Regions from separate parts of the uncultured Rummeliibacillus sp. genome, predicted to be linked through region 2. Evidence: predicted binding sites of a transcription regulator. Region 2 holds the regulator's gene; the other holds the start of a gene.
What was found. The regulator CtsR, encoded in region 2, represses protease genes until heat stress. The targets are predictions, from matches to a motif close to ATGGTCAATAAAGGTCAAACA.
Positions count from the first base shown of each region.

Region 1: a site for CtsR is predicted at 3,630-3,650, ahead of Q0977_RS11005 (ATP-dependent Clp protease ATP-binding subunit). Genes of this name have one in related genera too.

Region 1 covers NZ_CAKQBI010000015.1:9,882-25,660, forward strand. The annotation lists gene Q0977_RS10995 (beta-ketoacyl-ACP synthase III) at 1-934, opposite strand, end outside; gene Q0977_RS11000 (YjzD family protein) at 1,127-1,330, shown strand; gene Q0977_RS11005 (ATP-dependent Clp protease ATP-binding subunit) at 1,470-3,614, opposite strand; gene Q0977_RS11010 (Crp/Fnr family transcriptional regulator) at 3,991-4,695, shown strand; gene Q0977_RS11015 (ABC transporter ATP-binding protein) at 4,882-5,547, opposite strand; gene Q0977_RS11020 (ABC transporter permease) at 5,560-7,134, opposite strand; gene Q0977_RS11025 (metal-sulfur cluster assembly factor) at 7,417-7,725, opposite strand; gene Q0977_RS11030 (prolyl oligopeptidase family serine peptidase) at 7,778-8,545, opposite strand; gene Q0977_RS11035 (Cof-type HAD-IIB family hydrolase) at 8,966-9,775, shown strand; gene Q0977_RS11040 (DegV family protein) at 9,796-10,653, shown strand; gene Q0977_RS11045 (alpha-amylase family glycosyl hydrolase) at 10,992-12,458, opposite strand; gene Q0977_RS11050 (YisL family protein) at 12,847-13,209, opposite strand; gene Q0977_RS11055 (fumarylacetoacetate hydrolase family protein) at 13,350-14,252, opposite strand; gene Q0977_RS11060 (DUF418 domain-containing protein) at 14,294-15,487, opposite strand; gene addA (helicase-exonuclease AddAB subunit AddA) at 15,500-15,779, opposite strand, start outside.
Region 2 covers NZ_CAKQBI010000007.1:86,212-101,990, forward strand. The annotation lists gene Q0977_RS06530 (ABC transporter ATP-binding protein) at 1-227, shown strand, start outside; gene Q0977_RS06535 (ABC transporter ATP-binding protein) at 227-934, shown strand; gene Q0977_RS06540 (tyrosine-protein phosphatase) at 1,131-1,901, shown strand; gene Q0977_RS06545 (YveK family protein) at 2,136-2,888, shown strand; gene Q0977_RS06550 (CpsD/CapB family tyrosine-protein kinase) at 2,891-3,592, shown strand; gene Q0977_RS06555 (aldehyde dehydrogenase family protein) at 3,836-5,353, shown strand; gene Q0977_RS06560 (DUF779 domain-containing protein) at 5,370-5,732, shown strand; gene Q0977_RS06565 (aldehyde dehydrogenase family protein) at 5,954-7,381, shown strand; gene Q0977_RS06570 (acyl-CoA thioesterase) at 7,501-7,992, shown strand; gene Q0977_RS06575 (globin-coupled sensor protein) at 8,090-9,403, opposite strand; gene Q0977_RS06580 (hypothetical protein) at 9,645-9,842, shown strand; gene corA (magnesium/cobalt transporter CorA) at 9,932-10,894, opposite strand; gene Q0977_RS06590 (hypothetical protein) at 11,120-11,347, opposite strand; gene Q0977_RS06595 (DUF4870 domain-containing protein) at 11,524-11,841, shown strand; gene Q0977_RS06600 (CtsR family transcriptional regulator) at 12,007-12,477, shown strand; gene Q0977_RS06605 (UvrB/UvrC motif-containing protein) at 12,491-13,057, shown strand; gene Q0977_RS06610 (protein arginine kinase) at 13,044-14,126, shown strand; gene Q0977_RS06615 (ATP-dependent Clp protease ATP-binding subunit) at 14,153-15,779, shown strand, end outside.

The DNA.
Region 1 (15,779 bases), on a different contig from region 2:
TACCCCATTTAATAGCTACAGCACCCCAAGTTAGGCCACCACCAAAGCCTACTAGGACGATCAAATCATCATCTTTGATCTTACCATTTTCTAACTCTTCTACTAAAGCATTGCCTATAGATGCTGAAGACGTATTTCCGTATTTTTTAATAGCTGTTGACATTTTTTCAGCTGGTAAATCTAATCTTTGTCTTGCTGATTCCATAATACGAATATTCGCTTGGTGTGGAATTAAATAATCAACGTCATTCTTTGTATAACCAGCTTTTTCAATTACATTTAAAGCTGATTGCCCCATTTGACGGACTGCGAATTTAAATACTTCACGACCATTCATAGAAATATAGTCGTTATCGTTTTGGAAAAGATATTTACCACCAGTTCCATCAGCGCCTAACTCGAATGAAAGTATTCCTCGTCCTTCAGAAACTTTCCCGACTATTGCTGCTGATGCACCGTCTCCAAACAATACAGCTGTATTACGGTCTTTCCAATCTGTTATTTTTGAGAGTTTTTCTACACCAACTACTAATACATAATCATATGCATTATTTTCAATAAATTGTTTTGCTGTTACCAAACCATATATATAGCCAGCACATGCTGCAGAGAGATCCATAGCTGCTGCATTTACTGCACCTAATTTTTCTTGAATCATACATGCAACACTAGGAAATGGACGATCCGGTGTTACAGTTGCAACTAATATTAATCCAACTTGTTCAGCAGTTATACCTGCATTTTCAATTGCGTTTTTAGCTGCTTTAAATGCTAAGTCTGATGTATTTTCGTCATCCGCAGCTATATGTCTTTCTTCTATCCCCGTACGAGTTCGAATCCACTCATCAGACGTATCCATTATTTTTTCAAGATCAAAATTTGTTACAACCTTTTCAGGAACGTATCGTCCAACTCCAATAATTCCAGCATTCATGAGGTAACGCCTCTCTTCTTTGTTATCAATTATTAGTATCTGGTCTTAATTATAGCGAATATTTTTTTAGTTTTCAACTTTTCTTATAATTTTGCCGTTTTATGTACAAGCTATTTTGAAAAGAATCTTTTAATTAAACAGTCATATATGATATGATAGAACAGGTAGAAAAGTCAGTTAGAGGTGAAACAAATGAAATATATTATGTTAGTTATTTGGTCTGCATTATTAGTTTCTACATTGAACTATGTAGTCAGCTCAATCAATAATGTACCACTAGATGGCCCTGCATTTACAAAAGGTTTATGGATTTCACTTATCATTTCTGCATTAATCCTTGTATTGGATGCAGTTATTCCATCAAAATCACCTAAAGAAGTAGGTCATCAAGAATAATGAAAATCCTGCCCATCGTGTGGCAGGATTTTTTTAGTATATAGATAATGTATATCTTTATCCTCTGGATGAAGTAAAAAATCCCGATGATTTAAACTTCATCGAGATTTTTTCTTTATAGTGTTAGCGCTTGAGATATTTATCCTTCTTTATGAATGATAACTTGATCATCTTCCATAGATACTACTAATGTATCTCCTGCCATAGCTTCGCCCTTTAATAATTCTTGTGCAACTAATGTTTCAATATTGCGTTGTACAAAGCGACGTAGAGGTCTAGCACCGAATGCGGGATCTACTCCTTCTTTCGCAATCCATTGCATTACATCTTCTGTTACTTGTAAGTCTATTTCTTGTTCAGCAACACGTTTTTGTAACAACTTAATATATTTCTTAGCAATTTCAAAATATTGTTCATTCGTCAATGAATGGAACATGATTATATCATCTAAACGGTTTAATAGTTCTGGTTTAAAGTGTTGTTTTAATGCTGCCATGACCAAATCCTCAACCGCATGCTCACTTTCTTGCTCTTTCAAATCCATTAAATAATTAGATCCGATATTAGATGTTAGGATAATGACTGTATTTGTAAAGTTTACTGTACGTCCTTGACTATCTGTAATACGACCATCATCTAAAATTTGAAGTAAGATATTCGCTACATCTGGATGTGCTTTTTCGATTTCATCTAATAGGACGACTGAATATGGATTACGTCTGACAGCTTCTGTTAGTTGGCCACCTTCTTCGTAACCGATATAACCTGGAGGTGCTCCGACTAATCGAGATACACTATGTTTCTCCATATATTCGGACATATCAATTCGGATAAAGTGATCTTCTGAGTCGAAAAGTTGTGCTGCTAATGCTTTTGCCAATTCAGTCTTACCAACACCAGTAGGTCCTAGGAATAAGAAGGATCCAATTGGTTTGTTAGGATCTTGAATTCCAGCTCTAGCACGCCAAACAGCTTCTGTTACTAAACGTACTGCATCATCTTGACCAACTACTCGTTCATGGAGCGTATCTTTCAAATGCAATAATTTTTCACGTTCGCCTTCGACTAATTTTGTTACTGGAATGCCTGTCCATCTAGAAACGATCGATGCAATTTCTTCAGAAGTAACATCTTCTCTTAAAAGTCTTGTTTCGTTTTCACCTTGCATTGTTTTTTCTAATTGTTGCAATTCCTTTTCAAGTTCTGGAATTTTGCCGTGACGTAGTACTGCTGCTTTGTTTAAGTCATAATCATTTTCTGCGTCTTCTAATTCTCTACGATATCGGTTCAGAACTTCACGTTTTTCTTGAATTGTATGCAATGAAGATTTTTCTGATTCCCATTGTTCTTTCATCGCTTTTGATGATTCTTTCAGTTTTGCAAGTTCTTCACGTAAAGCAACCAAACGTTTTTGACTTGCATCATCCTTTTCTTTCATCAATGCTTGTTCTTCAATTTCTAATTGCATTTGTCGACGTGTTACTTCATCTAACTCTTGTGGCATAGAATCAATTTCTGTACGAATCATTGCACATGCTTCGTCGATTAAATCGATTGCTTTATCTGGTAAGAATCTTTCAGTTAAATAACGATTGGAAAGTTCAGCAGCTGCTACAATTGCTCGGTCATGAATCTTTACTGCATGGTGTAGTTCGAATCTTTCTTTTAATCCACGTAGAATTGAAATGGTATCTTCTACAGATGGTTCACGTACTAATACTTGTTGGAAACGACGTTCAAGTGCAGGATCTTTTTCGATATACATACGGTATTCATCTAAAGTTGTAGCACCGATACAATGTAGCTCACCACGCGCTAACATTGGTTTCAACATGTTGCCGGCATCCATCGCACCATCTGTTTTACCAGCTCCAACGATTGTGTGAATTTCATCGATAAATAATATAATACGACCTTCACTTTCTTTTACTTCTTTTAATACGCCTTTTAACCGTTCTTCAAATTGCCCACGATAACTTGCACCAGCAATCAATGCACTCATATCTAATTCATAAATGAGGCGGTCTTTTAATCCTTCTGGTACATCTTTTTTAACAATACGTTGTGCTAATCCTTCTACTATTGCTGTTTTACCAACACCTGGTTCACCGATTAATACAGGGTTATTCTTTGTTTTACGAGAAAGGATACGAATGACATTTCTGATTTCTTGGTCACGACCAATTACAGGATCCATCTTTCCTTTTTTAACTTCTTCTACTAAGTTTCGTCCAAATTGTTCCAATGGGCTTTTTTGTTCTTCATTGTTCATTTGCATTTGCATAAGATCCAACTCCTTTGTTTGACCTTTATTGACCTTTTGGTTAATTACATTATAGTTTCGTTATTCTTAAATGTAAAGAGAAATGTTTGACCTTTTTTGACCTTTTGTCAAAGGCATTATTTACATAGTTCTTTCTTCTCTTTAGTTCCTTTGATCAATCATTTGTGCGTTAGTTAAATTTCTATTCTTCATCTGATTTTATAAAACTTAAGGTTCAATTTCCTTTTCACTTACTCTACTTTTGTTACCTATACTACTACTAATACTCATACTGTTTCGAAAAATTTTCAAAAGAAATGTGACAATTTAAATGTATCGAAATAATTCAATATTCCTATGTTATAATGAAGGAAAATTAGGGAAGGTTGTAGATGATATGGTAAACTCTTACACGATAGCTCCACTTCCTGATAATATTTCAAAGATTTTTAAAGAAAATGGTTCACTTATTAAAATTTCAAAAGGTAGTCATATTTGTCTAGAAGGTGAACGTGTAAAAGATATTTTCTACGTTGTATCCGGGAAAGTGATTTTATCCAAAGAAACTGTAAGTGGTAAAGAATTGACTCTACGAATTTGTGGAAGTAATGATTGTATTGGCGAGGGAATTATTTTTAGCAAAACAGGATATTATCCACTAAGTGCTAAAGCATTGGAACCATCAACTGTCATTACCCTCGATCGGAATTTGTTTGAAATGTGTTTAAGTCAAGAGCCTACTATATTAATAGAATGCATTAAGTGGTTGCAATTGCAAAATTTAAAAACACAAACAAAAATGCGCGATTTACTTTTATACGGGAAAAAGGGAGCGCTTTACTCCACTATTATACGTTTAACTAATACTTATGGCATTTTTCAAGATTCTGGAGACATTGTCATTGATTATCCATTAACTAATTCTGACCTTGCCAACCTATGTGCAACTAGTCGGGAAGTGATCAATAGAATGCTACATGATTTGAAAAAGCAAAAGGTCATCTCATTTGATAAAAGTATTATTACAGTCCATAATTTAGAATTTTTGAAGAATGAATGCGAATGTGAAAATTGCCCATTAAGTGTTTGTCGAATAGACTAATTTACATCTTTTATCTATACCCATCTACAATATAACTATACAAAAAGCTTGGTTCTACAATGTGTAGCAACCAAGCTTTTTGATTTTATAGAAGTAGATTTCGTTAGTACCTTTCAGCTTGCGATTTGTTTGTTGCTAAATGAGGAATTCTTAGTTTGTTTATTACAACTCGTTGTTCCCCTATGTTCAATGATGTTGTAGTTCGTTAAATTTTTTATGTTTTAATTCGAGTACGATATCGCATTCTTTTGCGATTTCTCTTTCATGCGTGATGACAATGACGCATTTACCTTGCTCGTGGGCAAGTTCTTTAAAAAGCCGAATGATTTCTAAAGAATTTTTTTCGTCTAAGTTTCCTGTTGGTTCATCAGCTACTACAAGTTTTGCTTCACAGCACATAGCTCGTACGATTGCTACGCGTTGTTGCTGACCACCTGATAGATGTTGCACGTTTTTTTGTGCCATTTCCTTAGTAATCCCCACTTTTTCTAGCATAGAGAGCGCATAATCTTTCCTATTAGTAGATTGACTATGAGTGATTTCCATTGCGGATACAATATTATCTACTGCAGACATATAAGGTAGTAAATTATACGATTGGAATACAATCGACACACATTGGTTCCGGTAATTTGTAAGGCCTATCTTTTTTAATGATTTGCCTTCATACAGTATTTCACCTGTTTTTGGAACATCTAGTCCAGCGATCAAGGATAGAAAAGTTGTCTTTCCTGACCCGCTTGAACCTAAAATACTGTATAGTTTTCCCTTTTCAAATGTCAAATTTACATTTTCATATAAAGCATCATCTATATTTTTATACCAATAGTTTACGTCTTTTACTTCTAACATCATTTCACCCTCTTATGAGATTAAGATTTTTTTAGGTTGCATACGCATAACACCGATTGATGCAATGATTACTGCTAGGAAGCTAATAGCTAATCCAAATCCACCTAGCTCAACTAATTCTTTCAATGATAAAGTAATATTCAAATCTTCAATTTGCTTTGCGTTTTCTGCACTAGATGCTCCAAAGTTTGAGAAGGATGGCGCCCCTCCACCGTTTCCGGGACCGCCTTGACCACTAGGTGCCTGTCCTCTATTTCCGCTTGGTCCTCCGTTTTGACCAGGGCCTCCTTGACCAGGGCCTCCTTGATTATTTGGTGAAGAAGCCGTAGTTGTTGTTTGTTGTTCTAATAGCTGTTCACCCACTATATTGCCAACAAATTTACCACTTACTCCAGAAATGACAAGCGCAATGTCTAGGACTGCAAGCAATTCTGCGAAAAATTGACCAATAATTTTGGTACGCTTTTCACCAAGAGATAGTAGTACTCCAATCTCATACTTGCGTTCGCGAATCGTTAATATAACGATTAATGCGAGAATCACAGTACCTGCTACTGATACAAGGATGACAATTTTTTGTGCAAAGCTCTCGACATTTTCAAGTGGTTGAATCATTTGTTGATATACTTGGTCATTTGTACGTAAGCTGTATGTGTCCGTATCAAGACCAGCTTTTTTAGCATCTTTCACAAATGTATCCATTTTTTCTGGATCAGATAATGTATAAACAGCTGAATCTGCACTATCTTTATAGTCAGCGCCTTTAACCTTATTAGCAAATGTATAAGAAGTATAAATGGCATTATAAGGATTTAAAGCGGCATTTCTCATACTTCTTGCGTCTGCCGTTTCGGACGTTTTGTAAATACCTACAACTTTCAATTTATAAGCTGTATCTTCATCTTCGGAATCGGCAACTTTAATCGTGTCACCTACTGAAATATCGTTTGCTTCTGCTAAGTTTGTTTCGATTACTGCTTTATTAGTATTGGCGTCATCTTCAGTAATACCTACACCTTCAGTAATTTCTGCCGTTCCATTTGTGAAGTTACTTACAGTATCTGTAGCATTTGTGCCTTCAATGGTGATATCTCCCGATGACATCTTCATCATCTGCATACCCCCACCACCAGGACCTCGTTGACTACTTCCTTCCTTGTTTGAAGCGTTAGAAGAAGCATCTTCTTCCCCATCATCTGAAGAAATAGCGTCAAAAGATTTCGCATTGACGGAAGTCGATGATGAAATGTTATAAGATGAGACGTTAGTCAACTTCGCTAATGTATTCACAGTATCTAGATCAACCGGTGTGATGGAAAAGCTCCCAGGGTCAGGTCGCTCACTCTTATCAGAGGAATCATCACTACTAGATGAACTTGACTTCTTCATCGCATTCTCCATGTTGGTAGATAGCGTAACCGTTGCCCCCATACTTTTCTTGGCATTTTCTGTTGCTTTAAGCGAAGCGCTTTGTATTGTTAATCCTGCTAAAATGAATATTAATATCGCTGAAAATACAAAAGTGAGTAAAAGAGTTCTCCCTTTTTTCGCTTTTGTACTATAAAAAGCACGTTTAATAAAATTCATTTAAAAGCCTCCTATCATAGTAAATTGTAAATTTCGCATTTTTTAAACTCAGTACATTTTTCATTCTCAATCCGAGCTCGTTTTTGATTGATGTCATTAGTACTGTATCTCGTTTACAAAACTAGTATAGAAAACGAATGTATCAGGAATGTGTCAAAGAAAAAAACACTCGATTTCTTATTAGAAATCGAGTTAATCGTTAAAGTATTAAGATTTATCATATGTATATTGTTCTAAAAAAATCAGCAAGGAATTTTCTCCTCACTGATTGATTTTGTAATTTTATCGAATGCCAAGCGCCATTTTAGCATAGCGAGACATCATATCTTTTGACCAAGGTGGATTCCATACTACATTAACATCCACATCTTTTACTTCAGGAATCTCAAATAACGCTGTGCGAATTTGATCGACGATTACCGGACCTAATGGACAACCCATAGAAGTAAGTGTCATTGTAATCATGCAAATCCCTTCATCATTTAAATCTACATCATATACTAATCCAAGGTTTACGATATCGATACCAATTTCAGGGTCAATTACATTTTCCAAGGCACCTAGAATATTCTCTTTTAAATCTGCATCCATGATGTTTCCCCTTTCTCCATGTTGTTTACTACATCATATCATTCAGCAATCGTTATGCCAAATGGTCTGCAAGCCATTTTGTTCCTGCAAGCATTCCTGCACGGGAAACTTTATGACCAGCCTTCTTATCCACAATAAATGTTAAATCCTCAGGGTGTTCTGCATAATCTTGCTGTATACTTTCATAAAATGCATAAGCAGGTGCAAATGGAACTGTATGGTCTTTTTTACCATGCCAGAACAATACAGGACGTCCAGCCATAGTTTCAGGATGTTTGCTCATATCAAAGTAGCTAATTGTTTTATACATCTTGTCTAATTCTTCTTCACTTAAAGGAATGTCAAATCCTTTTTCTTTTATTTCTGCGATTTGACCTTTCGCCAATTCAAGATAAGCCGGCGCTCCCATCATAACAGAAGCTGTTTGAATCCATGGATACACTTTTAAGCAACCCATTGTTACAATTGCACCCATAGAAGTTCCTGAAAGACCGATTTTATCGGTTTCAAGTAAGCCTCTTTCTTTCAATTGTTTATATAAATAAGCCACTTCTTCGATTGAAGTAAGGACAATCTCCCAGAAACGTAAACTTATTTGAATTTCATCTAAGTTCTCATCACGCTCACCATGTAGCAAGGCATCAGGCAATAAAACACGTACACCTCTATTTACTAACTGATATGCATAATGTAGATTATGCTCTTTTGCACTTTCAAATCCATGTAAAAAAATGACTACTGGTGATTTTGCAGTGACAGTTTCTTCATTATATATATGCAACAAAGGGATATTACCCCAAACTTCATGATCCACTTTCATCCTATTCACTCCCTTATCTCTATATTGTAATGTTATCAAAAAATAGGAACCGTTACAAAGCTTTGGTTGATATAACATGCTTTATGTATTTAGGAAATCAAAATTTAGTATTTGCAGGTAAATACACACTTGAATCAATCTATTAAATCTTAATTGTAGTAACATAATAAACGACTAATTTGAGAATACGATCATTAATATTGGAAATCCTAAGACGAATTCTTCATTAAAATACTTTTGAAAAAGAGTCTATAACAAAAACACTAACATTATTATTATGCTAACATCACTAAACTTTGACGAAACACGCATAGAAAGGATAAACTTTATATATATTTCCTTAAGTTGGTGGTATTTTTCCACATACTTAAGGACAAATTATATCCCCGATGAATAAGAAAAACGAAGGGAGTGTTACAAATGGTACAACCCCATTTGATTGTTTTAGATTTAGATGGTACTCTATTAACCGATGAAAAAGTGATTTCTGAGAAAACGAAGCGCACGTTATTAAAGGCAAAAGATGCAGGTCATGAAGTGATGATTGCAACTGGACGACCTTATCGTGCGAGTAAAATATATTATCATGAACTAGGTTTACATACACCAATTGTCAATTTCAATGGTGCTTTCGTCCATCATCCATTAGATCAAAATTGGCAAACTGTACACAGCCCAATCGAACTTAAAGTGGTTCAAGAGGTAGTAGAATCCTTAAATCGTGATCAGTTTGAAAACCTGGTTGCTGAAGTAATGGATGACGTATATGTCCAATACCATGATGAAAAATTACTCAATATTTTTAGTATGGGCGATCCTAGAGTTACAACAGGTGCCTTAAGAGATTATTTAAAAGACAATCCAACAAGTCTTCTAATCCAATCTAACGAAAAAAGTGTTCCTACTATTCGCAAATACTTAGCGGATACAAAAGCGGAACTCATTGATCATAGACGTTGGGGAGATCCTTTCCCAGTGATTGAAATTGTAAGACATGGTATGAACAAGGCTGTTGGTTTATCTCATGTTGCAAAAGATTTAGGCATTCCTCGTAATCGAATAATAGCATTTGGCGATGAGGATAATGATTTAGAAATGATCGATTACGCAGGTGTAGGTGTTGCCATGGGTAACGGAATCGGCCAACTGAAAAATATCGCAAATGAAATTACCAAAACAAATAATGAAGATGGAATTGCCGAAATATTAATCGATCGTCTTCATTTATAAGAAATATAGGGGGTTGAAAAATGAAGATCTATGCAGATAGCGCTTCTGATTTACCGAAATCGTTTTACGAACAAAACAATGTCATCATATTACCACTACGAGTTCAAATGAAAGGACAAGAATATGATGACGTAATTGGTGTTGACATGCAAGATGTGTACGATACGATCCGTGCAGGGGAAATGTTAAAAACATCACAAGTCTCACCAGAACTATTCTTAAAAGAGTTCACTGCACTTGCACAATCCGGTGAAGAAGGACTTTATATTGCTTTCTCATCTCAACTTTCAGGAACATATAATACAGCAGTTATGATGGCGGAACAAGTAAAAGAAAAATATCCTGACCTTAAATTAGTCATCATAGATTCTAAATGCGCTTCAATGGGATGTGGCTTACTTGTTAAAGAAGCAGTACGCCTCCGCGAAGAAGGAGTATCCTTCGAACAAATCGTTGAAAAAATCCGTTTAAATGCTGAACATATGGAACACTTATTTACAGTAGGAGATCTAAACCACCTAGCAAAAGGCGGCCGTTTATCAAAAGCTAGTGCCTTTATCGGTAGCATATTAAGCATTAAACCCGTTCTGGATGTTGAAGACGGTAAATTAGTTCCTATTGAGAAATATCGTGGACGTAAGAAAGTTATAAACAGACTTATCGAGTTAATGGCTGAACGCGGTGATTCCCTTTCAGAACAAGTTATTGCTATTTCACATAGTGATGATTTAGAAGATGCCGAAGAGGTCAAATCACTAATCATTGAAAACTTCCATCCAAAAGCAGTTGAAATTCATCTAATAGGTTCAGTTATTGCTGCACATACTGGAACTGGAACGTTTGGTATCTATTTCTTAAATAAACTACCAAAAGAATAATAGTTGTCTCAATTTAAAACCCCCGATTTCAATTTTAATCGGGGTTTTTAGATTATATTCTGTAATTTGTGGACAAACTAGGATAAATCTACCTTCTAAATATGACTTAAATTGCTGAGAGGGCGAATACAATTCCTTATGGAGCGAATAAAATCCATGTGGGAGCGAATATTCTCGGGTAAAGAGCGAATTATTCCTCACAGAGAGCGAATAAACCGTCCAAAATTTTATACCGCACAGCAAATTCTGATTCCAAAATATACACATCTCAAGTATTGCTATTTAAAAAAGGATATAAAAATCCCTTGATCTCACCGATGAAATCAAGGGATTTTTCGTTATGCATTTTTACGGTTACGGCCTCTTCTTAATATAGCTACTATAAAAGCGATGAATAGGACGTAAACTAATCCTAACGCAATCATATATGGAATATTGATACCTTTTTTATCTGTTACTTGATAAAGTTCTACGAGTTCACGTTCTAATACTAAATTATATTTACCATTGTCGCTTTGATGAACAATATCACTTTCGAAAAGTCCACGAAGCTCTTTGTTTTGCCCAATAACAGATGAATCTAATTGATATCTTTTCGTTTTATCTGTATTGTTGACCATCACTATCCATTTTTCATCATTAGAATAACGTTCATAAACCATGAGACCATTTTTATTTTCTAATAATTTAAATTTACCAGTACGAAGCGTTTGTGATTTATTTCGAACTGATTGGAGATCCTCAAGGTAATCCATGATGTCTTCTTTCGTTCTGAAATCCATTGCTGCATGAGTTTCTGTAGGTTTAACACCATTTTGAGCAATTTCCGTACCGTAAGTGACGATTGGTACACCAGGCATTGTCATTAAAGCCCCTAATGCTACTTTGATGCGTGTTGGTGGAAACATATTTTCTTCAGCAGCTGCATGTGTAAAACGTGCACTATTTAAATCATCTATCATTAATGCTGTCGGTTTGTTTGTTTCACCGTTTACAAATGGCTTGTACGGTTCTTCTACTTTAGATGAGTCTTCATCGACATTTTTAAAAATTGATTGATACGTGCCAATCGTTTGTGGATTGTAATCTATATCAAAATCTGCATCACTTGGTTCGTTTGATATTACATAAAGTTCTTTATCTTGTTGTTTCAAAGCTTTAATCATTTTATTGATAAATGCTGTATCTACATTTTCTAACTGTGTTAATCTAATCCCATCTACTTTATATTTTGCTATAAAGTTAGTCGCAGCATCTATTAATGCTTGTTGCACATCTGGGTTATTTGTATTCCAATTAATGCGATGATTATTAGCCACCGTATACCAATCATTATGATTTTCTTCTAATGCCCAGGCATGGTCTTTACTTACATTATTAATCGGGAAATCGACCATTGATTTAATATCATTTTTGTGTAAATTTTTAATTAGTGATTTTAATTCTTTGCTTGTACCAAAATGTCTTTCTACTTTGCTATAATCTACTACTGCACTTCCATCATATGTAGTGGATGAAAAAACAGATCCTAAAGAAATCATGGTAAAGCCCATACTTTTAATATGTTCTATTTTTGTATCAATACCAGCAAAATCACCGCCATGAAAGGCTTTTGGATCTTTTGCATTAATATTATAATCGTTTTCCACGCTTTTATTGAAAAAACGATCGACTAGTACATCATAGATACTTTCGTTCTCAATTTGATGTGTGTTTTCTTCGGCATGTGCAATTGTCGTTGTTCCAATTGTAGACGCTAACAACGCTGATGCCACAGCCGTACTTATCCATTTTGCTACGTTCACTCTGAAGTCCTCCTCTGCAGAACTGTCCAAAGTAATTTTAACAAACCAATTCGAAACTCTCCATGCTTTCACTCAAAAAACACATAAAACAAAAACAAATTCGACAAAACTGTGAAAATCATCACCTTTTACCAAAAGTATAACCAGCCACCACTTTGTTTCAATCATATTTTGCAAATGGAAATTTCTTCAAAATAGAAAGCTCTAAAGGAAATAAAACATCCTAAAATAGAAATAAACTCATCAAAATTAGAAATAAAGAATCTTAAAAAAGTAATAAAACCTCCCAAAATAGAAATAAAGCTAGCCATTCCCCGCAAATCTTTCTTTGACTATAAAAAAACATCCCAACATAGTTAGGATGCGAAGTCTTTCTGCTATTTAATTCTTAAAAACCTGCGTGTAGAAATCCTAGTGGTAGGCGATAGCCCATGTAAACAGTGAATGCAAGAACAAGAATAAATATAATCCAAAGAACACCAGTAGATTTTTCTTTTTCTTTACGCATTAAAACAATTTCCATCATACTAATTACTAGAAGTCCACCCACTAGTTTTAAGCCATATTCCATAGCTAGATTACCAGCCATTTGTAAACTAAATACATATCCACCTGAAATAAGGATCAAAATGTAGAATACGCGTAAAATCATATGAGTAACTTTTTGACCTTTAGATCCTGCATGCATCATGGCAGATACAAGGAAAAGGATGATTGCGATTACAATCGAAGTTAAATGCAAGTGTATCATTTTTCTAAATCCTCCATATACTTTTTAATTGTCACATTTATCCTATCAAATCAGTAGTAACTATACAAATATAAGAGACCGATGAAAAGATACTTTCCATCGGTCTGTGTCAAAGTGATGGCTATATTCTAGCAAATTACTTACTCAAAGCGATTTACTAAAGTACCAATTCCTTCGATAGATACTTTGACAACGTCGCCAGATTTAAGGTATTGAGGTGGATTCATACCTAGACCTACACCAGCTGGAGTTCCAGTAAGAATCACATCGCCTGGTTCTAACGTAACTAGTCTAGAAATGTCAACGATTAAATCCTCTACGGAATGCATCATATCTCTCGTTGTTCCATTTTGACGAACTTCATCATTTACTTTTGTCACAACTGTTAAATTTTGAGGATTTGGAATTTCATCTTTTGTTACTAAGTATGGTCCCATTGGGCATGAACCATCTAAACTTTTACCTAAGAAGAATTGTTTATGTTTTGATTGTAAATCACGTGCAGTAATATCATTAGCAATTGTGTAACCAAATACATAGTCAAATGCTAAATTTTTAGGAATGTTCTTGCCTTTTTTCGCAATGACAACAGCAAGTTCCCCTTCATAATCTAATTGTGAAGTCACATCAGCATGAACAGATAATGTTTGTTCATCCGCAGCGATGGCTGTTGGAGCTTTAGTGAAGACCATAATATCTTCAGGTGCGTGCTCTGAACCCATTTCTTTTGCATGCTCATCATAGTTTTTACCGATACAAATAATATTTTTAGTTGTACGTGGTATTGGTGCTAACCATTCAATTTCTTTGAAGTCGCGTTTGAATTGTGATGTATCCTCTAACTCTTGTGCTGCTCTTACTAGTTTTCGAGTTTGCTCAACAAACTCATAGCCATTTGTCATACCTTCTACAATGGTTTTTGCATAAGAAGGGAGCACTTGAAGCGATTCTTGAATTGCTAATACATCCCAAACAGCTTCTTCTTTTTTGACCTTTGGACCAAAACTTAAAATGTCGTTATAACGAAATGATAAAATTTTCATGAATATTCTGCACTCCTTCTTTTTTTACCATAATACAACATTTACACACTTTTTTCCTCTTTTTTCGGCATATATTTTCCATAAGTTATTCTTTTCCATACTGCTTCAATCGGTCCTTGCTTAAAAAATAGAAACCAAAGTGATGCAAAGACAAGTTGTATCGCATATATACCAACAGCCAAAAATGTTGCTGTATCTACTCCTACTTTACCGTAAAGGCCAAAACCAAAATGATAAAAAATTAATGTGCAAATAATAGATTGCGTTAGATACACCGTCATCGACATTCGCCCGGCTTTTGCTATAGGAGTTAATATCTTTGTTGCAAAAGGAATGCAACAGATTAAGACAATCACACTTGCATAACCAATAGCTAATATTGGGCCGCCAAAATAAGTTTGTACATAATCTAAAAAATAATTACGATTCAGTGTAAATGGTAGAGACTTCAAATAGATGCCAAGTGGTATCATTATGACTGCTAATATGCCCCATAAAATATATTTGTCTTTTGCTTTTTCAATCAATTGCCATTTGGAAGCGGCTGCTCCAATAAGCATATAAGGCAAAATAGTAAAGAGTGCCATCAACCACATAAATGGAGAAAATTGAACAGATAAATCCGATAAACGTTGGATAAATGCATCTGTCCAAGAACCTGCACCATATGCTTTTAAAGCACTTTCCATCGATTGAATATCGATAAATTGAGACGATTCCGTACTTGAAGGATCCGCGATTGACGCTAATCCTGTTAATAATGCTAAAACACCGTTAATCCCCATATAAAAGATTAAACCAATAGCCAATAAGAATCCCGGCTTTAAGCGAATGAGCGTAAGTAGTACTAATCCACAAAAAGCATAAGTCATCAGAATATCTCCCCACCAGATTAAAAAGGCATGCAATATCCCTATAACAAATAAAACAACGAGTCTCTTTATACCAAATTTATAAAACGAATCCCCTAATCGAGTAGCTTTTGCGTATTGCATCGCAAGCCCATAGCCAAAAAGCATGGAAAACAAAGGATAAAAGCTTCCTTGTACAAAAATATCCAGACCCTTTTGAAATTCCTTATCGATTGGAACTGAAAAAAATGTTTTCAAATCGATATAAGGAGCTGGTGTACTAAATGCAAACATATTCACTAGTAAAATCCCTAGTAAGCTAACACCTCTTAAAATATCTAACGTATCAATTCTTTGCTTACTAGTTGTTGGTGTACTATTCAATCCTATTTCCCCCTACAAAACAACCGACCTTTTTGCATCGAAAGCATAAATTACTTTTTCATGTATATCGATTTGTAATATTTCTTCTAACGCTTCTTTATATAATGAAAGTTGAACGTCATATCGTTTCATCATTTCTTTCCGTAAGCCGTCAATTGTTTTCATATTTGGCTGAATTCTATCTGTTTTATAATCAAGCAATATCCAATTTCCATTATGTTCTTGAAGTAAACAGTCAACAACACCTTGCACAATTTGCGTATCACCATCACGGTCATCTAAGCTAATCGTA
Region 2 (15,779 bases):
TGAACCCTCAAGAAACCCATGATTTAATGGAGTTAATCGCATTAATTCGCAAAAAATTTGATCTAACTATTCTTTTAATTGAACACGATATGGGACTTGTAATGGGGATTTGTGAACGGATTTATGTTCTTGACCATGGTCAACTCATTGCACATGGCAATCCAGAGGAGATTCGTAACAATCCAAAAGTTATTGAAGCTTATTTGGGTGAGGAGGTAACAGAATGATGCTGAAGGTAAATGATATCAATGTGTTTTACGGTAACATTCAAGCATTAAAGGGAGTCTCCTTGGAGGTAAACGAAGGTGAGATTGTCACATTAATAGGTGCAAATGGAGCGGGTAAGAGTACTCTCTTAAAAACTTTATCAGGATTATTAAAGCCAAAACAAGGTGAAATTGAATATCTTGGTAAATCAATAGCAGGAAAGGCTGCACAATCTATTGTGAAAGCAGGGATTTCACAGGTCCCAGAAGGACGGCGTGTTTTTGCGAATATGACAGTGGAAGAAAATCTTGAATTAGGTGCATATTTACGAAATGACCGTGCAGAAATTGCAAAAGATAAAGAGCGGATTTTTAAGATATTTCCTATATTATTAGAAAGGCGTAAACAATTATCTGGTACATTATCTGGCGGTGAGCAGCAAATGCTTGCAATGGGGAGGGCAATTATGGCAAGACCAAAATTGCTTTTGCTAGATGAGCCATCAATGGGGCTAGCACCAATCATGGTAAAAACGATTTTTAATACAATAGAAGAAATTCGAAAAGAAGGAACTACAATTCTTTTGGTAGAACAGAATGCCCATATGGCTCTTTCTATAGCCGACCGAGCCTATGTAATTGAAACCGGTAGAGTTGTACTTTCAGGCACTGCTAACGAACTAAAAGAGACTGAACAAGTGAAAGCTGCATATTTAGGTGGATTATAAAAGTGAGCCATATTTTTTGTATAAATGATACAAGGAATATGGCTCTTGCGCTTTGAAGAGAGATTTATTTTACTGAAATCAGTTTTATACTCGAATATAATAATTACATAATAATGAAATTCCATTCTTGAAGGTAAATATTCTTGAATATAGAATAAAAGATTTATTATTTTCTTTTGAGAAGGGTGTGTTCTTAATGATTGATATACACAGTCATATCATTTTTGATGTGGATGATGGTCCAAAAAGTATAGAAGAGTCGATTAAAATGCTTTACAGTGCAGTGGATGAAGGGATTACTGAAATTGTCTTTACTTCACACGCATTTCATCCTCAATATCATGCTCAAACAGGAATTGTGAAGGAAAGATTCGATGTTCTCAGAGAAGGGATAAAAATACATGATATCCCATTAAATATCCATATTGGTCATGAAGTAAGACTCAATGATCAAATATGTCCGCAGTTAGATAAAGGAAAAGTCTTAACTTTAGCAAATTCTAGGTATTTATTGTTAGAGTTGCCTTCTCAAGGAGTACCTAAGTATACTTTTGAAATCATAAATCAATTAGTGACAAGAGGTATTGTTCCAGTTATTGCCCACCCCGAACGAAATTATGGAATAATGGAAAAACCTGAATTGTTGGAGCGCCTCGTGCTTCATGGTGCGATATCTCAAATAAATGCAGGGAGCATTGTGGGGCATTTTGGGAAACGTATTCAACAAAATGCTTTGAAATTAATCAAGGCAAATATAATACACGCGTATGGGTCTGATGTTCATAATTTGTCGAAACGCCCATTTTTATATGCCAAAGGATTATCTTATTTAGAAAAACACAAGTGTTCTGACTTTGTAGACATATTTTTAGAAAATAACGCAAGAATACTTGCAAATAGTGACGTCATTATACTTGAACCAGAGAAAATTCTAAAAAGAAAATGGTTGGGATTATTTTCTCAATAGAGTAACTGTCTATGTTCATACCATGCTGATCCTTTTAGCGTATTGATATAAACTTTTCTTAAAAGCCATATTAATTGATGATATTCGATTAATGCGGCTTTTTGTTTTAAATAAAAAACATCAATATAAATAGCATTTATAAATTTTTGAACAATTGAATGAATAACTTAAAAGATTCAACACTATACTACAAAGAGAAGAAAATAATAGGTAACTAGAACAGGGGGGAGAGACTTGGAAACAACGATCAAACTAAGTGATTTAATAATAATTTTAAAGAGATTTGCATTTTTAATCATATCAGTAACAATAATTTTTATTGGGATTGCGATAGCTCTGAATAATTTTGTATTAAAACCAGTATATAAAGCGGAAACCCAAATTCTAGTCAATCAAAAATATGAACAAGGGGACCAATATCTATCCTCACAACAGATTGATGCGGATTTACAGTTAATCAATACGTATAATGTCATTATCAAAAGCCCTGTGATTTTAACAAAAGTTATTAATAATCTTCAATTAGAAAGTACCCCTGAAGAGCTGACACAACAGATATCAGTTTCAAGTACTAACAATTCGCAAGTGCTAACGATTCAAGTAGAAGACTCAAGTCCAGCGAAAGCAGTGGAAATTTCAAATGAAGTTGCTCAAGTATTTGAAAGCAATATACCGCAATTAATGAAAGTGGATAATATAAATATATTATCAATTGCTAAACTAGATGAAAATCCAACCCCCATTAAGCCCAATAAAATATTAAATATGGGCATTGCAGCAATTGTCGGATTACTGTTGGGCATAGGGATAGCTATTTTAATTGAAACGTTTGATACAAGAATAAAATCCGAACGAGATATTGAGGAGATGTTAGAACTGCCAGTTATCGGCTCTGTTGGTCCTATTGTTGAAGATAAAAGGATGATTTTCTCAAGAAAAGAGAGAAAAAAGATGCCAACTCAATCTCGTAGAGTAGGGGGAGTCTAATTGTGGTCCTTTTTAAAAAACGAAAAAAAAATAACCTTTTGAAACTAGAGAGAAATCTTATAACGATATCAAATTCTAAATCCATCATTTCAGAACAGTTTCGAACAATCCGCTCAAATATTACATTTTCTGCTCCGAGGGAAGATCTAAAAACATTACTTGTTACTTCATCCCTTTCAAGTGAAGGGAAATCAACGAATGTAGCTAATCTAGGAGTTGTTTTTGCTCAGGAGGGAAAAAAGGTATTACTTGTTGATGCCGATATGCGCAGACCAACACTACATCATACATTTCGATTATCAAATAGAGAGGGTCTATCAAGTATACTGATCAAACATCAGACTATTCAAGAAGCAGTGCAAGAAACTTCAATAGTAGGATTAGATGTGATAACAAGCGGACCTCTACCACCAAATCCATCAGAATTATTGGCATCTCAAACGATGGATACATTTATAAGTATTGTAACTCAGGAATATGACTTGGTTATATTTGACTCACCTCCATTATTACCGGTTACAGATGCACGAATTTTATCCAATAAGTGCAACGCAACATTATTAATAGTTAATAGAAATAAGACCAAAAAAGCGGATATTTTAAAGTCGAGGGCAGCGCTTGAAAATTCTCAAGCGAAAATTTTAGGGATTGTTTTAAATAACAGTGCAATGCCACATAAACATCATTACTATCAATATCATTGAGCTAATTTATAATTGTTTTACTTTTAGAATTCCATTCCTATTTAAGTCTTATTCAACGCAGCAAGAACAATAATTTTTAACGAAAATATAAAAATTTGCGAATTATTTGAATATAAGACGCGTATAAGGCATTATAATAAGTGAAAACGCTCTCAGACAAATTTGGTAGATTGATATATTAAAAGAATTGAGTGGATATTAAGGGAGTGAGTTTTCAATATTGATAAAGGGAGAGATTCTACTATGATTTATGCAAATCCTAATACTGAAGGCGCAATCGTACATTTCAAAGAAAAATACGATAACTTTATCGGTGGCGAATGGGTAGCACCCTTAAAGGGACAATATTTTGAAAATATTTCACCGATTGACGGAAAAGTTTTTACGAAGGCAGCTCGTTCTACTGCTGAAGACATTGAATTGGCACTAGATGCGGCACATGCAGCAAAAGATGCTTGGGGCAAAACTTCTGCAGCAGAACGTGCTCAAATTTTAAACAAAATAGCAGATCGTATTGAAGAAAACCTAGAAATGATAGCTGTAGCCGAATCATGGGATAATGGAAAAGCCGTTCGTGAAACGTTAAATGCCGATATTCCGTTAGCAGTTGATCACTTCCGTTATTTTGCGGGGGCCATTCGCGCTCAAGAAGGACGTACTTCTCAAATAAATGACGATACCGTTGCTTATCATTTTCAAGAGCCTCTTGGTGTTGTTGGACAAATCATCCCTTGGAATTTCCCGATTTTAATGGCAGTTTGGAAGCTTGCTCCTGCATTAGCCGCAGGAAACTGTGTTGTGTTGAAACCAGCTGAGCAAACGCCAGCATCTATTATGGTAGTGATGGAGTTAATCCAAGATTTACTTCCAGCAGGTGTTGTGAATATCGTAAATGGTTTTGGCATCGAAGTAGGAAAACCACTTGCTACAAATCCGCGTATTGCAAAAATTGCATTCACTGGATCAACGGCTGTTGGTCGTCAAATTATGCAATATGCGACTGAAAATATTATTCCTGTTACACTCGAACTTGGTGGTAAATCTCCAAATATATTCTTTGAAGATGTGATGGATCATGATGATGAATTTTTGGATAAAGCAATTGAAGGTTTAGTTATGTTTGCATTAAACTCTGGCGAGGTTTGTACATGTCCATCTCGTGTACTAATCCAAGAATCCATTTATGATAAATTTATTGAACGCGCATTACAACGTGTTGAAGCGATTAAAATTGGTAATCCACTAGACACGGAAGTCATGATGGGTGCTCAAGCCTCTAATGAACAGCAGCAAAAAATTCTTTCTTACCTAAAATTAGGGAAAGAAGAGGGTGCTGAATGTTTGATTGGTGGTGAAGAAAACCATATTGAAGGCCTTGAAGGTGGATATTACATTAAACCTACAGTGTTTAAAGGAAACAACAAAATGCGTATCTTCCAGGAAGAAATCTTTGGCCCAGTTATTGGGGTAACTACTTTTAAAGATTTTGAGGAAGCAATTGAAATAGCAAATGATACTGTATATGGTTTAGGGGCAGGTGTATGGTCTCGTTCAGGCGATATTGCATATCGTGCAGGTCGTGCGATTCAGGCCGGCCGAGTTTGGACAAATACGTATCACCAATATCCAGCAGGTGCTGCATTCGGTGGCTATAAACAATCTGGGATTGGCCGAGAGAATCACGCTATGATGCTTGAACACTATCAACAAACGAAAAATATACTAGTTAGTTATAACCGTAAACCACAAGGCTTCTTCTAAGTCAGGAGGTAAAGAGATGGTAGAACGTGTTGTTGCTACAGAAGATGCACTTACCTTAATTGAACATATGAAGAGCATTTATGGACCTATCATGTTTTATCAATCTGCTGGGTGTTGTGACGGTTCTGCACCTATGTGCTATAGAGAGGGTGACTTTATACTAGGTGCTTCAGATATATACCTTGGCTCCATAGGGAATGTTCCTTTCTATATGCATAGGAGTCAATATGACTATTGGAAACATACGCAACTAATTATAGATGCAGTTGAAGGTAGAGGTGCTACCTTTTCACTGGATAGTATAGAAGAAAAACATTTCATTACGAATTCAAGAGTATTCACAAATGAAGAATATGAAAAGGTAAAAAAACTTTTGTAAACCGGAAATCTCATATTAGAAAGAAGGGCTATCTCGTAAGTGTTCTACTTATGGGACAGGCCCTTTTTTAATGAACAATATTTTACTTAATGTTCATGCCCTTTTACAAAAGTTTAAATGATAAAATCTTCCGATAAAATTGAATTTGCTATACGACATTAAGCAAATAAAGGTGATAGTATGGAGAGAAGAGGGTATAACATAAATGGAGGTGTTTTGTGTTGAAAGAAACAAAACTATGGATTAATGGACAATGGGTAGATACAAAAGAAAGTTATGAGCTAACATCACCTTATGATGGGAAAGTGATTGCAAAAGTAGCAAAAGCGACTCCACAAGATGTAGCATATGCGATTGAAAGTGCACAAGAAGCATTTAAAAAATTTAAATCATCAACTGCTTATGAAAGAGCTGAGATTTTATACCGTGTTGTAAATATAATGAGAGGACGTCGACAAGAATTTGCTGAAATTTTGGCACTAGAAGCAGGTAAACCGTTATCTGCAGGGTTAACTGAAATTGATCGCACTATTGCAACTTATCAATTTGCTGCAGAAGCAGCGAAACAAGTAAGTGGTGAAACGATACCAATGGATGCAGCGCCTGGCGTATCTGATCGGATTGGTTGGACAAGACGTGTTCCTTTAGGCGTGGTATCAGCGATTACGCCCTTTAATTTTCCTTTTAATTTAGTAGCACATAAATTAGGACCAGCTTTTGCAGTAGGAAATGCAGTTGTGTTAAAACCAGCTACGCAAACACCACTAAGTAGTATTGTGATGGCTGAAATTTTTAAAGAGGCAGGATTACCAGATGGTATGCTTCAAATTGTGACAGGTAGCGGAAGCGAATTAAGCGATATTTTAGTTACACATCCACTTGTTAAAAAAGTAACGTTTACAGGTAGTGGCACTGTTGGACTGAAGATAAAAGAAAAAGTGGGGTTACGGAAAGTAACACTTGAACTTGGTTCTAATGCAGGATTGATCATTGAACCGAGTGCACCAATAGAAAAAATTGTTGATCGATGTGTAGGAGGTGCATTTGGATTTGCAGGACAAGTATGTATTTCATTGCAACGGATTTTTGTCCACCAATCAATTTATGAACAATTCACAAAAGCATTTGTGGAGACAACTGAAAAATTAGTTGTTGGTGATCCGATGGATGAAAATACAGATGTAAGTGCAATGATAAACCCGAAAGAAGTTACTAGAATTACTGAATGGATTGAAGAGGCAAAAGCGCAGGGAGCTACTGTTGCAACAGGTGGTACTTTTACAGAACGTACTTTGACACCAACCGTCATGACGAATGTCAAACCAGATATGAAAATAGTATGTCAAGAAACATTTGCACCTATTGTGTCGATTGTTCCATATGAAACATTCGACAAAGCTATCGATTTATTGAACAAATCCGACTTAGGTTTAAATGCTGGTATTTTTACAAATAATTTAGAAGATGCAATGAGAGCAGCAGATGAACTAGAAGCGGGAGCTGTTATTATTAATGATGTTCCAACATTCCGTATCGATAATATGCCATATGGTGGTATTAAAAAAAGCGGTTATGGACGTGAAGGAATTAAATTCGCAGTTCAAGAAATGACAGAAATGAAGTTTATAACAATTAAAACTAAACTGTAATATTTATGTCTTTAGGAATTATATAACAACATAATATATATAAACTAATGCTTTATTGTTGCATAGATACAGATTTAAATATAGCATAGATACAGATACATTTTAAAGGGGTGTTGTTTATGCTTAAACCTATTCCAATGAGTCAATCTAGAACTATTCAAACAAGATTAGTATTGCCACCAGATACAAATCATATGGATACTATTTTCGGTGGAAAAGTTTTGGCGTATATTGACGAAATTGCTGCCATAACATCTATGAAACATGCTAAAATGCAAACTGTTACAGCATCGTTTGATTCGGTTGATTTTATCTCTCCTGTTCATTCAGGTGAGGTGTTAGAATTGGAAGCTATCGTAAGTTCTACTGGTCGAACTTCAATGGAGCTGTATATTATTGTGCAATCACGAGATATTCATACAGGCGAAAAGCGACTAACAACTGAATCATTTGTAACTATGGTTGCAGTAGATAAGGATGGTAAACCACAAGAAGTTGCTCCTGTATATCCTGAAACAGAAGCAGAAAAGAGATTATTCGAAACAGGTCCCCAACGTCGTGAACATCGTAAAGAAAAGCGTAGTATGCCGCATGAATTCTTTACCATGTAAATGATAAAAGAAAATGAAAAACGTCAACTCGATATACGGGGTTGACGTTTTTTTAGATTTAAGTAATTCCTGTTAGTTGTCTTATAGATAATTTCTATTAATCTAGACTGTTTGCGATATTCGTTAATTGATCGGCAGATGTTGAGACTTGCATAGCACCTTCGCTTAAATCACGTAACAGTTGTGAAATTGTTGTGATGTCTTCAATTGTGTCTTCATTAATTGTTTTAATCCCAGCTACTGCCTCAGCAATTTTAAGAAATGATTTTTCTAATTCACTTTGCATACTAACACCATTTGTTATTTGTGTATCAACACCTTTTACGGAACTCGACATATTTTCAATATTATTTTCTGTCTCTTCAATAAGGTGTGATACATTTTGAACTGCATTTTTTGTTTCTTCGGCAAGTTTGCGGACCTCTTCTGCTACGACTGCAAAACCTTTACCATGCTCACCTGCACGGGCTGCCTCTATAGAAGCATTTAATGCTAATAAATTAGTTTGATCCGCAATATCTGTAACAAGGTGTACGATTTCATTTATCTTATGAGATGATACACGTAATTGGCTCATTGTATCATCAAGTGTGGATACGCTTTTTGACATTTGATTCATAAGTTTCGTTTGTTCTTCTAGAAGTTGTTTGCCACTCTCAGATTTTTCTTGAGTAGAAGTAACAAATTCAAGTCCTTGTTGAGTAGATTGCGTTATATCATTCGCTTGGCTTGCCAATGATTGAATGGAAGCTGTTGTTTCTTCACTAATTGCACTTAATTCTTGTGAAGTGCTTTGAACTGAAAGAATAATATTATGCTTAAATTCATTTGCTTGGATACGTTCATCTTCTTGTTTTAGTTCATAAGCTTCTATGACAATTTGTTGTTCTAAATTTATGATTTTAGAAAAAGCATTAATAGCTAGTGCTGTATCATAATTTGATAGCTCTAGTCGTTGTATAAATGCTGAAAAAGTTGTCGTTAAGGATTGGAAAGAATTAATATACCATTTAGATTTTAGACCGATATGAACATGTACATGAGCGATTTTAATCCTTTGTTGAATATACTCATCATCAATATGACAGTTGAAAATTTCTGTAATATGACGTGTAAGTGTTACTTTTAAACGATCAATAGCGGAATATTTATTGATAATATTGCTTAAATCCGATGATTGACTAATAGAATTATAAAAATTGTCAACCATTTCGACGATTAATTCCTGTGAAAGTGGTTGTAGTTGTTTAATAATTGCTAAGTCCTCTACTGTTAGTTGCAATAATTTAGCTTGTTTTTGTATTTCTGGATGTTTTGATAGATCTAATGTGACTTGTCCAATGTATTGATTAATATTGAAATAGTTATTGCTCTTGTTTATATTACGTTTACTAGACCAAAGTGCCACCATAATGTCTCCATTTCATTAGTTATATAATTAATATTGACTATACCGATTTATCTATCATTTTATCATTTTTTTCAATATTTTACGCGTGGAATTATTACAATGTAATTAAATGTATAAGATATAGAGTATTCTTAAACAAAAAAACAAGTTTTATATCAAGGTAGAAAATAGATTGTCACAGGTTTTAAGTTACGTATAGATGTTAGCATGCTACAATAAAGAAAATGTTTTAGAGAAAAGGATGTACGATAGAATGGATAAACAAAGAGGTATGAAATACGCATTACCATTAGCTGCTGTAGTTGCTGTATCTTCTATGATGTTACTGAATTCTAATTACACTTCAGTCCCAACTACTAATCGTATTTTAATTGCAGCTGGAGCAACTTTAGTAACTTACATTTTGTCATTTATTTTATTCGGTATAAAAGATAAATAGTTTAAAATTTATCAGTCGCTAATTTTTGAAATAGAATCTTCTTTAAAAAGTAAAAATGCCTCCGTTCATAAAAATGAAAGAGGCATTTTTTATGGTTTAAATAAGTCAAACCATCCTTTATATTTGAACCAAGCTATCATTGAAATAGCAATGCCTAACATCGCTAATAAAATAATGAAGTATCCATAATGCCATTCAAGTTCTGGCATATGCTTAAAGTTCATACCATAAACCCCAGCTATAAAGGTTAATGGGATAAAGATAGATGAAATAATTGTTAAAATCATCATAATACCATTCATACGAGTAGCGTTTACTGACATATGGCTATCTCTCATATCAGCTGTTAGTTCACGATTCGACTCAACCATTTCAGTTAGTTTGAGTAAATGGTCATGAATATCTCCAAAATAGACCCTTTCTTGATCGCCCAAATTAAATCGGTAAGAATTTAATATACGATACAGTAAATCGCGCATTGGTAAAATCGTTCTTCTTATATGAAGTAAATCGCTTCGTAAGTCGAATACATTACCCATGGATTTTGTGCTATTTTGATAATTCAAATGATCTTCAATTTCATTTAAATGGTCTTCGATGTTATATACCATAGGAAAATAACTGTCTACAATTTTATCTATTGCTTGGTACATAACAAAAATAGACCCCCGTTCCCAAGTCTGTGGACGATTTGCTAATCGATTCCTTACAACGTCAAATTCCGGTACAGAGGATTTATGATAAGTTACCACAAAATTAGGGGAAACGAACAGGTTTACTTCTTCAGCTTCAAATGTTTCTTCGTTAATCTTATGGACAACTAGAAAATGATAATCATCGTAATAATCTATTTTTGGGCGTTGTAGACGCATTAAACAATCTTCAATTGCTAAAGGATGAAAGTGGAAAAAGGTATCTAATAATGCATCTTCTTTGGCATCAGGTTTCACAAAATCTACCCAATACCAATCGAATTGACCTTGTTTAATTTCTTCTAATGGGAAATTCACTTTTAGTTGTTGATCATTAGTCACTCCAAGTGTTCGAATCATTGTTACGCCTCATTTCAACCATTGTTATACTTATCCTCTCACAAAAATGCTAATGTTTCCATAAATTGAATAGAAAAAGGGCTTGTCTGAAAAGCTCTTTTGAGACAAGCCTCTTGTAATGAGAATGGTGGAATCTTAATTCGACAACCATAGCTAGCAAAATTTTATAGTAGAAAGGAATAGCCTAGTAAGTTTTCTCGTTATAAATGATCCCTACTAAAGATTTCAATAGCCGGGTTTATTAGTTGAAAGTTTCTCTAGTATATTAGAATCCCGAAAATCGGGGTGAATTGAAATTTCGTGGGATAATTTATGATGCATTGTTTCGGTACATGTCGCTGATTGCTCGCTGCAATTGTGCATTAATGAACTTTTTAGTAAGTAGTAGGGCATACCGATAAAAATGAGTAAGCTGAGTAGAATTGTCCCTATAAGTAAAAGTGCTTTTTTCATAGGAAACAACCTCCTTACTTTGTTATATAAAAAAAGACGAAACAATAATTGAAATGTTCCAGTTTAGTAGAAAGGGGTTATGTAAAGTTTTATAAAAAGTGAAACTTATTTATCGTATTGAACGTAAAATAGCTATAACATAAATGTTTTTAGTACATTGAAAGTGAGTGATTAGTTTGGAGGAAAAGGGAATAAAAGTGATCTTGCATGCAAGTGCATTTTTTGCTCCATGTTTAGTGCCAATACTCTTCTTCCTTTTTATTAAAGATGAAGAAGTAAAAAAATTATCCATTCAAGCGTTGTTATTCCAATTTGTAATGTGGTTATTAGTTGGTGTTGGGACCTTCTTATCCATCACCATAATTTTAGCTATAATTGGTATTCCGATGATTATTGTCTTCGGTCTTATGGGTATTATTGTTCCGATCATTGGGATTGTTAAAGCGTTGCAAGATGAAGCGTGGGATTATCCTATAGTGGGTAAGTGGATTTAATCAGTTAATTGTTGAGCATACTGCATATAGCGGTATGCTTTTTATGTATATTAGAAAAACGAAAACCATAAAAAGTAATGCAGAATATTTGCGACATTTTTTATAGCCTTATATAATATAGTCAAAGATAGTCAAAGTCAGTGATGCGAGTGAGGTGGAAGCTAAATGCGAAATATCTCTGACATTATTGAAGGGTATTTGAAGGAAGTTATTGAATTAGGTGGTAAAGGGCATATTGAGATAAAAAGAAGTGAGATTGCCGATAAATTTCAATGTGTACCGTCACAAATAAATTATGTCATTAATACAAGATTTACTGCTGAACGTGGTTATATAGTAGAAAGTAAACGTGGTGGAGGCGGCTATATTCGAATTTTACGTGTAAAGGCTAACTCTGAGGCAGAACTGATCGATGAAATTTTACAACAAGTCGGTGATTCAATATCCCAGTCGTCGACTCAAGATTTTATTTTCCGTTTGATTGACGAAGATGTGATTACCCGTAGAGAAGCCAAAATGATGATTGCAGCACTTGATCGTTCAGTACTATGTATTAACTTGCCGGTAAGGGATGAATTACGTGCACGAATATTGCACGCTATGTTATTAACGTTAAAGTATGACAAGCAAACGTAAAGAGGTGCAAGGTATGATTTGTGAAAATTGTAAACAGCGACCGGCTACTATCACAGTTACACAAATGAAAAATGGTAAAAAATTGACTAGGCATTATTGCGATGTGTGTAATAAGCAGTTGGATCATTTTCACTTGAACCTCGATTCAGATGAAGACCCAAATGCAGTGCAAAAATTATTTTCAAGTTGGTTTGGGACACCAAGCTGGTCGGTTCAGGCAGTTCCAATTAGTAATACTCAGACAAAAGTTCAAAACGATAGTTGTCCACAATGTGGCATGACTTATAGAAAGTTCTTAGAAGAGGGGAAATTTAATTGCCCAACTTGTTATGAAACTTTTAAAGAGCAATTACCTCAAGTACTTAAAAGACTTCATAATGGTGCAATTGAGCATATTGGAAAAGTACCAGGTTCTATTAACGAGAGTTATCAGATGAAAAGGCAAATTGAGGCATTACGGCAAGATATGAAATCGGCTGTTGAGGAAGAACGTTTTGAAGATGCAGCTAGTATTCGAGACCAAGTTCGAGAAATAGAGAAGAAGTTACAATCAGGGGGTGAAGAAAGTGACGAGCATTGATCATTTTCTAAAAAGTAAGCCACCTCTTTGGATGCGTGGGGATATTAATTATGGGGATATCATTATGAGTACACGCATTCGATTGGCTAGGAATTTAACGGGTTTTCGTTTTCCAAGAGCTTTTTCAGATGAGGAAGCACTACAAATTGATAAACTTGTGTCTAGTGCAATTATTGATGAAGAAAATAATCTAGATGTTCCGTTTTCCTATTTTTCACTTCATGATATGCCAGCATTACAACGACAAGTATTAGTGGAAAAGCATTTAATAAGCCCACAATTGGCAAATAAAACAAAAATGGGTTCAATCTTAGTATCAGAAGATGAAACGATTAGTATTATGATAAATGAAGAGGATCATATCCGAATTCAATGCTTACAACCAGGATTACAACTAGACAAAGCATATCATTTAGCTGATGAGATGGATCGCCTGTTAGAAGAAAAATTACCATATGCTTTCGATGATTCATTTGGGTATTTAACGAGTTGCCCAACTAATACAGGAACTGGTCTTAGAGCTTCAGTAATGATGCATTTACCTGCTCTAACAGTGACGAACCAAATGGGACCACTTATTAATACGATGGCGCGATTAGGGATGGTTGTGCGAGGAATTTATGGTGAGGGTACAGAGGCTACCGGTAATTATTATCAAATTTCAAATCAAATTACGCTTGGTAAGCCCGAAGAAGATATAATTTTAGATTTACAAAGCGTTGCAGAACAGATTGTTCAAAAGGAAATTGGTGCAAGGCGAGCGTTATTAGAACATGCATCTATTGCTGTGTCTGACAGATTAAATCGCTCGCTAGGAGTTTTACAATATGCAAGAATCCTTTCGAGTGAAGAAGCAGCAAATTGTCTATCAAATGTACGATTAGGTATAGATTTAGGATTGATACCACCTATTCCAGATCGTGTGTTAAATGAGTGCATGTTAATCATGCAACCGGGATTTTTACAGCAACATGCAGGTACAACACTTCAAGCAAACGAAAGAGATGTTTATCGTGCATCTATTATTAGAGAACAATTGCAAATGAATAATACAGACTCTAAACAGTAGAAACGGTGAAGAAGGGGAGGATTTTTATGATGTATAATCGTTTTACACAGCGTGCTCAAAAGGTTTTGCAACTTGCTCAAGAAGAAGCAATTCGTATGAAACACGAGGCAATTGGTACTGAACATATATTATTAGGGTTAATCCGCGAGGGTGGCGGAATTGCCGCGAAAGCACTTGAAGCAATCGATGTAAGTACCGAAATGATTGAAGAAGGTATTGAGGAATTAGTCGGAATGGGTACAAAAAATGTTGGCCCGATTGTCCATTATACGCCTAGAGCTAAAAAGGTAATTGAGTTATCAGTTGATGAATCACGTAAATTAGGCCATTCCTATATTGGCACAGAACATTTACTTTTAGCATTAATTCGTGAAGGCGAAGGTGTAGCAGCACGAGTATTAAATAATGCAGGGGTAAGCTTAAACAAAGCTCGCCAACAAGTATTACAACTATTAGGTAGTAGTGATCATCCACAAGCAAATACGAATGCAGCTCCAGCAGCGAATACACCGACTTTGGATGGCTTAGCACGCGACCTTACGCAAATTGCTAGAGAAGGCAGCTTGGACCCTGTAATTGGCCGTAGCAAAGAAATTACGCGTGTTATTGAAGTATTATCTCGTCGAACAAAAAACAACCCTGTATTAATCGGGGAACCCGGTGTAGGTAAAACAGCAATTGCTGAAGGTCTTGCTCAACAAATTGTGAACAATGAGGTTCCAGAAACACTACGTGATAAACGTGTGATGACTTTAGATATGGGAACTGTAGTGGCGGGTACCAAATACCGTGGTGAATTCGAAGATCGCTTGAAAAAAGTTATGGATGAAATACGTCAAGCTGGTAATGTCATCTTATTTATCGACGAATTGCATACATTGATTGGTGCGGGTGGTGCAGAAGGTGCAATTGATGCATCCAATATTTTAAAACCATCACTAGCACGTGGTGAATTACAATGTATCGGTGCCACAACGTTAGATGAATATCGTAAATATATTGAAAAAGATGCTGCACTGGAACGTCGTTTCCAACCAATTCAAGTAGATGAACCAACTGTAGATGAAGCTATTCAAATTATTAAAGGATTGCGTGATCGTTATGAAGCACATCATCGTGTGAAAATTACAGATGCAGCAATTGAAGCAGCTGCTAAAATGTCAGATCGCTATATTTCTGACCGTTTCTTACCAGATAAAGCAATCGACTTAATCGATGAAGCAGGTTCAAAAGTACGCTTACGTTCATTTACAACGCCGCCTGACTTAAAAGAATTAGAACAACAGCTAGATTCGATTCATTCAGAGAAAATGGCTGCAGTTCAATCACAAGAGTTTGAGAAAGCTGCATCATTACGTGACACTGAACAAAAGCTAAAAGACAAACTAAATACAACCAAAAAAGAATGGAAAGAAGCTCAAGGAAAGGCAGAGTCAAAAGTAACGGTAAATGATATTGCGGAAGTCGTATCGATGTGGACAGGAGTGCCTGTCTCTAAATTAGCTCAAGAAGAATCTGAGAAGTTATTACATCTTGAAGAAGAATTGCACAAACGTGTCATAGGTCAAGGTGAAGCAGTTGAAGCTATTTCAAGAGCTATTCGTAGAGCACGTGCTGGATTAAAAGATCCGAAACGTCCAATTGGATCATTTA